Regions from separate parts of the Megasphaera vaginalis (ex Srinivasan et al. 2021) genome, predicted to be linked through region 2. Evidence: riboswitches for the same ligand, from Rfam matches in the RefSeq annotation. Region 2 holds a riboswitch; each other region holds the start of a gene.
The links. A riboswitch is a leader RNA that binds a small molecule or an ion and turns the genes downstream of it on or off. The one in region 2 is predicted to bind S-adenosylmethionine.
Positions count from the first base shown of each region.

Region 1: linked by a shared signal. The riboswitch ahead of HMPREF1250_RS02915 (branched-chain amino acid transport system II carrier protein) and the one ahead of metK (methionine adenosyltransferase) in region 2 are both predicted to bind S-adenosylmethionine.
Region 3: linked by a shared signal. The riboswitch ahead of HMPREF1250_RS03180 (MetQ/NlpA family ABC transporter substrate-binding protein) and the one ahead of metK (methionine adenosyltransferase) in region 2 are both predicted to bind S-adenosylmethionine.
Region 4: linked by a shared signal. The riboswitch ahead of HMPREF1250_RS05480 (MetQ/NlpA family ABC transporter substrate-binding protein) and the one ahead of metK (methionine adenosyltransferase) in region 2 are both predicted to bind S-adenosylmethionine.

Region 1 is NZ_AWXA01000009.1:3,494-5,691, forward strand. Features, by position in the region: gene HMPREF1250_RS02905 (DNA polymerase IV) at 1-294, shown strand, start outside; gene HMPREF1250_RS02910 (hypothetical protein) at 325-612, shown strand; SAM riboswitch class I at 1,069-1,171, shown strand; gene HMPREF1250_RS02915 (branched-chain amino acid transport system II carrier protein) at 1,245-2,198, shown strand, end outside.
Region 2 is NZ_AWXA01000025.1:33,530-35,727, reverse strand. Features, by position in the region: gene metK (methionine adenosyltransferase) at 58-1,248, opposite strand; SAM riboswitch class I at 1,299-1,401, opposite strand; gene coaBC (bifunctional phosphopantothenoylcysteine decarboxylase/phosphopantothenate--cysteine ligase CoaBC) at 1,577-2,198, opposite strand, start outside.
Region 3 is NZ_AWXA01000011.1:2,331-4,528, reverse strand. Features, by position in the region: gene HMPREF1250_RS03185 (PhzF family phenazine biosynthesis protein) at 1-463, shown strand, start outside; gene HMPREF1250_RS03180 (MetQ/NlpA family ABC transporter substrate-binding protein) at 663-1,481, opposite strand; SAM riboswitch class I at 1,595-1,693, opposite strand; gene HMPREF1250_RS03175 (DUF445 domain-containing protein) at 1,806-2,198, opposite strand, start outside.
Region 4 is NZ_AWXA01000032.1:17,244-19,441, forward strand. Features, by position in the region: gene rhaD (rhamnulose-1-phosphate aldolase) at 89-940, opposite strand; SAM riboswitch class I at 1,080-1,174, shown strand; gene HMPREF1250_RS05480 (MetQ/NlpA family ABC transporter substrate-binding protein) at 1,255-2,088, shown strand; gene metF (methylenetetrahydrofolate reductase [NAD(P)H]) at 2,189-2,198, shown strand, end outside.

The DNA of each region.
Region 1 (2,198 bases), on a different contig from region 2:
GTGACGCGGTCGTTGACGCTGGATACGATGGGGACTTGCGCGGAAGCGCAGTTGTATTTTGCGGCCAAACGGCTTTTTACCAGAGATCTGGCGTTTGAGCCGATACGGCTTTTAGGGCTGACGGTCAGTCAATTGCAGCCGCTGCAAATACAGGGCGATCTTTTTTCTGACGATGCGGAAACACAGGAAAAGGTGACGGCGGCGATCGACAGACTGCAGGAACGGTTCGGCAGACAAGCGATCATGAAGGGGTTTCTTTGGGAATTATCACAAGATAGAGAGACGAGAAAATAAACAGTCAGCAACTGAAGGAGGTTTTTTACGATGGCCATATACAAAATAGCTGCGCATACGGGAACGAATGATAACGGGTATATTCAATACGATGCAGATACACGGACCGTACAGGTTCATCTTTGTAATGACGAGATCAACCGAAAGGTTTACGAGTACCTGACGACCTGCCAGACGCTTCACAACTATGTCGATCTGTCTTTTTTCGAGACGATCAAAGAACGGCCTGTCGCCAGTTGGGAAACGATGCGATTGGCGCTGGCGAAGGTCTGGATGGAACTGGGTGTGCATATTGATTGGAGCCGCAAGGTAGATTGATTCTTTTCGTCATATGCCATATGTTATGCACAAATTACATACAATCTTGGCGCCTGTCTGTGTATAGTCTTTAAATGCCCTGTTTTTCGCCGCTTTTTCTCCTTCTTTTCGAGACGAGATACCGCTTAAATTGTGGATAACTCAGATATCTCCAGGCGGAAAGAGCCGTGGCTTATCTCCTGCTATTCGCATATTGGAGAGGATAAGGCGGAATCTTGACGGGAGGCGAAATGGCTGTGTACAGGTGTTGTGATTTTGTGTATAAGTTATCCTGAAAAGGGTAAAATTTGTGTGAAGAATTGTACAAATGGCGTAATTACGCCATTTTTTACAGATGTTTTGAGCCGGTTGTCCACATTTTGGTCATGGGAAACGGCTGGTGCGAGAACGTGCACGGAAAAGGATAGGCTTGACGGGGGAGTATTTTCGGTATATAGTGAAGAAGTCTCATTACAATATGCATCTAGAGCAGCTGAGGGACTGGCCCGACGACGCTGCGGCAACCTTCCGGAAGGAAAGGTGCCAATTCCAGCGCCACGGTGATGGCGACAGATGACAATAGGGGTTTTGCAGGTGCGTCATCGTTATGATGACGCATTTTTTTGTGCAATCATTCGTTAGGGGGAATCGTCATGATTGAAACGAAAACACTTGCCGGCCGAACGGTGCGGCTACGAGACGTTTTTATTCTCGGATTTGCTTTTTTTGCGACGTACTTCGGCGCCGGCAATCTTATTTTTCCGCCGCAGTTGGGCTTGAGCAGCGGGACCGCTTTTCTTCCGGCACTGCTCGGGCTGTCCTTGTCAGGCATTCTGTTGCCTGTGTTTGCGCTTCTGGTTATTAACCGGTGCGGTGATGTGCGGCGTCTTACGGCACATGTCGGCAAGCACACGTATCATATCTTATTAACGTTGCTAATGATTATCTGTACCTTTGTTTCCATTCCGCGGACTTGCGCGACGGCCGTTCAGCTTGGCGTACAGGGGAATTTTCCCGATCTGCCTTTTACTGCCGGCGTGCTGATTTATTTTGCCGTCGCCTATTTTTTTACCTTTGATGAAGGCAGCGTTTTTGATAAGATGGGCAAATATTTGACTCCGATATTGGCGTTGATCCTCATTGTTGTCGGTGCGGCTGGCATCTTTTTTCCCTTGGGGACGCCGGCAGATCCCGTTGTGGAGAATGCTTTTGTCAATGCTTTCTTGGGCGGATATAATACCGGTGACGTTCTGGTCAGCTTCATCATGGCTTCCTTGTTTATCGGTGCCGTCGAGGCCAAGGGGTATACGACGCGGAAATCGCGCAATGAAGCGATGGTGTTGTGCGGCCTGATTACGGTTATTCTGCTTCTGGTTATTTATGGCAGTCTTCTTTATATGGGGGCCTGTGTCAGCGGAGATTATGAACAGTCCCTTGGCCGTGCCGCGTTACTTGTCGCCATTATTCAGCGCGTCGGCGGCTGGGTCATGATACCTATGGGAATAGCTGTCGTTCTCGCCTGTCTGACGACGGCTGTAGGGCAAATTGCGGCTGTCGCCAATTTTTTCAGCGCGCTGTCGGCGGGAAGAGTGTCGTATCGTTTTTTC
Region 2 (2,198 bases):
CTCCCGGTAACAAAGAAAGGGAGACTCTCGTCTCCCTTTGACCGTACGATATGATAATTATAAACCAGCTTCACTGCGAAGTACAGCCACTTTATCCAGCTGCTCCCAAGGCAGATGAAGATCGTTCCGGCCGAAATGGCCGTAAGCGGCCGTCTGCTTATAGATCGGACGCTGCAAATCAAGCATTTCAATGATGCCTGCCGGACGCAGATCGAAGTGTTTGCGGATCAAGGCGACAATCGTGTCCGTGTCGACGTGACCGGTACCGAACGTTTCCACATGGATCGAGACGGGATGAGCCACGCCGATGGCGTAAGCGAGCTGGATTTCGCACTTATCGGCAAGACCTGCCGCAACGATGTTCTTAGCCACATAACGGGCGGCATAAGCAGCGGAACGGTCCACTTTCGTAGGATCCTTGCCGGAAAAGGCGCCGCCGCCGTGGCGCGCCATACCGCCGTAGGTATCGACGATAATTTTGCGTCCAGTCAGCCCGGAATCACCTTGCGGACCGCCGATGACGAAACGGCCCGTCGGATTGATAAAGAGCTTTGTCTTTTCATCGAACAGTCCATCGGGAATTTCCGGTTTGATGACATTTTCGATCAGATCTTTTTCGATCTGTTCCCGCGTCACTTCCGGACTGTGTTGCGTCGAGATGACGATCGTGTCGATGTGTACGGGTTTGCCGTCTTCATATTCGACGGTGACCTGCGTTTTGCCGTCAGGACGAAGATAGGTCAGCACGTCTTCCTTGCGGATTTTTGCCAGGCGACGAGCCAAACGATGAGCAAGTGAGATCGGCAGCGGCATGTACTCGTCCGTTTCATTGGTCGCATAACCGAACATCATGCCCTGGTCGCCGGCGCCGATGGCGTCGAATTGTTCGCCGTTGCCGGCCTTGGCTTCAAGGGCCTCGTCAACGCCCATGGCAATATCCTGAGATTGTTCGTCCAAAGAGACAAGGATACCGCAGGTATCGCAGTCAAAACCGTACTTGGCACGGGTGTAGCCGATGCCGCGTATCGTCTCACGGACAATATGGGGAATATCGACATAACAATTGGTGGAAATTTCTCCTACGACATGCACCATTCCTGTGGTAATCAGCGTTTCGCAGGCTACGCGGGCATGTTTATCTTTTGCCAAAATGGCATCCAGAATGCTGTCGGAAATCTGGTCAGCTATTTTGTCGGGATGTCCTTCTGTTACGGATTCGGATGTGAAAAATTCACGATTTTTTACCATTACCATTCCTCCTGTAAAAAAATTCCCCTCTGCAAAAGAGGGGTTCTTGTTACCCATCTTCCAGTGAAAGCACTGTTGGAATTAGCACCTTTTCAATAGTGAAGGTTGCTGCGGCGTCATCGGGCCAATCCCTCTGCCGACTCTTGATGGAACATATGTAATTTACGGTACTTAGTATTATAGAATAAGGACGAAAAAAAAGCAATAGATCGCCGTCGTTTTCCTATATCGCAAGCGCATGAAAATCATGCCTTCCAGTCTCGTCAAACGACACAGACGAGGACACTTTGCGGCTTGCCTAAAGTATCCTCGCCTCCACGTTTTTATTTTACGCCTCAGCGCTTTCTTTCGCAGCGACCAAAGCGGCGCCGGCGCTGATGATCTTTTGCGCTAATTCAAACTTGCTCATCATTTCCATCGCCTCGCTGCGCCCGTCAGGGAACAAAAAGGTCGCTATATTCGTCGTCCCCTGAAACCCGGCGCCGGCGACGCTGACATCATTGGCAACAAGCATGTCGAGGTTCTTTTTCTTCAACTTACCCATACCGTATTCGATGACATTGGTCGTTTCAGCGGCAAAACCGATCAGTACCTGATGCGTTTTTTTCTGTCCCAACCCATACAGAATATCAGGGTTCTTAGCCAGTTCCACAGTCAACGTTTCCGACGATTTCTTAATTTTATTTTCCGCCGGCCTGGCAACGCGATAATCGGCAACTGCCGCTGCCTTGACGACCAGATCGACGGAATCGTAAATCTCCTCGCAAGCGGCCTGCATTTCCAGTGTCGTGCCGACATCGATGCGATGCACGCCTAACGGCGCCGGCAAAGCTGACGGAGCCGCGACGAGAGTCACATCGGCGCCGGCCAGCATGGCCGCTTTGGCAACGGCAAATCCCATGCGGCCGCTGGAACGATTGCCGATATAGCGGACCGGATCGATCCGTTCC
Region 3 (2,198 bases), on a different contig from region 2:
TGAAGGGGAACTGTTTTCCATGGATTTTCCGGCGTATGCGATGCAGCCTGTGGCCGTGACGGCGGCGATGACGGCGGCGATCGGCCGTCGGCCGTTGGCGGCGTATATGGCGCGGGATCTCGTTTGCATCATGGATGATGAAGATTTCGTTCGACAGGCGGAACCGAATCAGGAGAAGATCCGGGAACTTGACGGGTTGCTGCTGCATATTACGGCTAAAGGCCGGGATTATGATTGTGTCAGCCGCAGCTTTGCGCCGAAGCTCAAAGTGCCTGAAGATCCGGTCTGCGGTTCCGGCCACTGTCATATTTTGCCGATTTGGGCCGCGCGTGAGGGGAAGACGGCGTTGCATGCGTATCAGGCTTCCCAACGAGGCGGCGAGCTGTTTTGCCAAGTACACGGCGACCGTGTTACTTTGTCCGGATATGCCTGCCTGTATTCGACGGCAGAACTGCATGTATAGGTAAGGAAAAGGAGGGGCCCATCTGTTGCTCCTCCTTTTCCTGTGATGTGGCTGCTTTTTTTGCGCGCAAAGATGGCAGCCAGATCGGACCGGACCGACAGACGGCGTCGACCTCTTGGGAGCAGCCTGCGTATAACGGTGATCCTTGCGCGGGCTTTAAGCCAATAAAAAAACACGCTCTGCAGAGCGTGTTTTTTTATTAGAACGCCGGCAAGATGGTGCCTTGGAAGTGTTCTTCAATAAACTTTTTAATCGCTTCCGACTGATAAATGGCGACGACCTTTTTGTACGTTTCATTGTTTGCATCTTCGTCACGAACGACGATGACGTTAGCGTAAGGCGAGTTTTTGTCTTCGACGATGAGCGAGTCTTTTTGCGGATTCAGGCCTGCCGGAATCGCGTAGTTCGTATTGACGCAAGCCAGATCGGTATCGTCAAGAGAGCGGGAAATCTGGGCGGCATCCAATTCGACGAACTGCAAATTCTTCGGATTTTCGACGATATCGGTTACGGAAGCGTCAACGGAATTGCCGTTTTTCAAGGTAATCAATCTTGCCTGCTGCAGCAGAAGAAGTGCGCGCGCACCGTTTGTCGGATCGTTCGGAATGGCGACTTTGGCTCCCGGGGTGACGTCGGCAAGGGATTTGTATTTATGGGAATACGCCGCCATCGGCAAGATGATGGATTTGCCGATAGACGTTAACTTCAGCCCCTGTTTCTTGATGACATTGTCAAGGTAAGGCTGGTGCTGCATGGAGTTCATATCGAGGTCTTTGTCGGCAAGGGCTTTGTTCGGCTGGACATAGTCGTTAAATTCGACGACTTTCAGCGTAATGCCCTGTTTGGCCGCTTCCTTGGCCACTTCTTCCATTACCTCTGCATGCGGTCCTGCCGTTACGCCGACTTTGATTTCTTTTTTTGTAGTATCGGCAGTGTCGGAGCTGCCGCAGCCTGCTGCAAAGATACATGTTGCCGCAATTAGGGCGAGACTGATAACTTTTTTTACGGATACGTTCATTTGATGATTCCCCCTGTATATTATAATGATGAGTATAAATTTCAACCGGCATAGCAGCGTCTTCAAGTGACAAAAGAAAAGCCGTCATGACGATGACGGCTTGTGTATATGCTCCTTCATCTGTCGGTAAAACCGCTGGAATTAGCACCTTTCCCCGAAAGGAGGTTGCCGCAGCTTCACAGGGCCAGTCCCTCTGCTGCTCTTGATGAAAACGGTATGCAGTTGTTGAAAGTAATGATAACGCGTCGCCGCGATCTTGTCAAGAGGAAATGACAGCTCGTCGCATATGACGATTTTTCAAGACGGAAAGTCGTGGCTTTGCGGCTACGTGAAGGCCCAATTACGGATCAGCGGCACGACTAGGGGCTGATAAAGGAAATATAAGAAGGAAAAGACGCAAAAGCCTATGGATGCGCCCACAATGGCTCCGTTGATGCGGATCCACGACAAGTCTTCGCCCAGTTTGTTTTCAAGGAATTCGTTAAATTTCCGCTTGTCAAAAGTTGACAGGACGTCACGGACGGCAATGGCGATGAGACTGTGTTCGTGTTCGAGAAGAATGTTGCAGGCGCGGCAGATCTGTTCATCAAGCCAGTTTTTTACGGATTCATGGGAACGGCAATAGGCAATGTACCGAAAGAACTGCGTTTCCAACATATCCTTCAGTTCCTCCTGTCCTGTCTGACCGCTTGTAAAATAGATTTCAACAGACCCTTG
Region 4 (2,198 bases), on a different contig from region 2:
TCTTTTTGTACGGCAAAACATGCCTGCAAATGCCGTCGGCACACCATCATAGTTGTTCCGCGCAAAAACGGCGGAAAAAGCACGGCCCTTACGTCTTCCCTTTTGACGTCTCTTCCCCTAGCCGCAATGCGCCTTCGTGTAGAAGCAGGCCGAAGGCCGCCGCCAGATCCGACAAGTTCTGATTCGTCATCGCCTGCCGTTTGCCGCCCATAGCGCGGATTTTCACACAAATGGACGCCGCTTTTTCCAGCGAATCCATTAATCCGAAAGCGTCATCAAAATCGTCACCGCAAACGAAGGTGCCGTGATGCGCCCAGATGACAGCCCGATATCGCTCCATTTTCGCCAACGTCGCCGTCGCCACCGCTTCGCTGCCGGGCACCATCCAAGGTACGATACCGATACCTTCGGGAAAAACGAGGGGATTTTCAATATCCGCTTCCCACAGTTCCCTCGTAATGGCGGCATCGTCAATGGGAACGACGAACGTCAAGGCGATCAGATTTGCCGGATGCGCATGGTAAACAATGCGGTTGCGACTTGCATCCCGTCTCTTCTTCAAAGCCTGTGTCCGAAGGTGCGTCGGCAGCTCACTGGTCACGTTACCGCCCTTTTCCAGCCCCCAACGGACGGCATAGCTGCCGCCGTCGGCTGCCAGCTCAATAATGCCGAGACACTCTTCCGGAGCGGCAGCAACCTTGCTCATGTATTTGCCGCTGCCTGTAAGAAGAAAGAAATCGCCGCCCAATACCGGAAGCGGCATCGTCAAAGGCAGCCAGTTCCGTTTCGTACCGAAGCCCGCACGGCAAGCAGCCGCTTCCGCCGCCGTTAAACGATAGCTGAGATTACCGCCGTTTCGTTCATGCCAGCCGCGCTGATTCGCTTCTTCCGCCATATGAATGCAGTCTCTCACAAAGGGCTCGTGCAATACTTCCATCATTCGTTCCTCCTCATCATTCATGTCTTTTCAGGATAGCACAGGGATTTCTCCGCGTCTACAATTTTGCCGCAAAAAATCTATCCTCTTTCTTGACAATGATTCCTTTTCCTAGTAGAATGACAACCGAACAAGTTCATACATTTTATCCAGAGTGGCGGAGGGACTGGCCCTATGAAGCCCGGCAACCGGTAATACGGTGCCAATTCCTGCGGAAGCAATTCCGAGAGATAAAGAAACGGTACCCTCTTTCTTCTTTCGGAAAGAGGCTTTTTTATTGACTTCCGCTATACATTACCAAAGGGGGAATCCGTTAAATGAACCATTTCAAAAAATTATCTTTATTAGCGACGGCAGCACTTCTGTCGTTGGCAGTATTAGCAGGCGGCTGCGGCAGCAGCACGCCGGCAGGCGGTACGGAAAGCACGAAGAATACGACGATCACCGTCGGCGCCACACCGGTACCGCACAGCGAAATCCTGAATGAAATCAAACCGCTTCTGGCTAAAGAAGGCATCGATTTGAAAATCGTTGAATTTACGGACTATGTCAAACCGAATCTGGCGTTGGCCGACGGCGAACTTGATGCAACGTTCCATCAGCACGTGCCGTTTATGGATAAATTCAACAGCGAACACGGCACAAAACTCGTCTCAGCCGGAAAAGTCCACGTCGAACCGATGGGCGTGTATTCCCATAAGATCAAGGATCTGAAAGACGTACCGCAAGACGGCAAGGTGGCCATTCCTAACGACCCGTCCAATGGCGGCCGCGCGCTCCTCATTCTGCAAAGCGCCGGATTGATTACCTTGAAAGACGGCGGCAACATTGCGTCTACAGTGCAAGATATCGTCGGCAACGACAAAAATCTCCAATTCCTTGAACTTGAAGCCGCACAAGTTCCCCGCTCCCTCGACGATGTCGACATTGCCGTTATCAATACGAATTTCGCCATGGAAGCCGGTTTGAATCCGCTGAAAGACGCCCTTTTCCTGGAATCCAAGGATTCGCCGTACGCCAATATTCTGGCAATCCGCGCAGGCGATGAATCGCGGCCGGAAATCCAGAAATTGATCAAAGCGCTCCAGTCTCCGGAAGTGAAAAAATTCATTGAAGACAAATACCAGGGAGCCATTTTACCGAGTTTCTAAGGCGCCGCAGAAAGACCGGAATTCTCTTGAAAAATTCCGGTCTTTCTTTCATACTGTACATACAATCAGTCGTTTCAATTCATCATAAAGGAGACAGCCTATGACCGCCA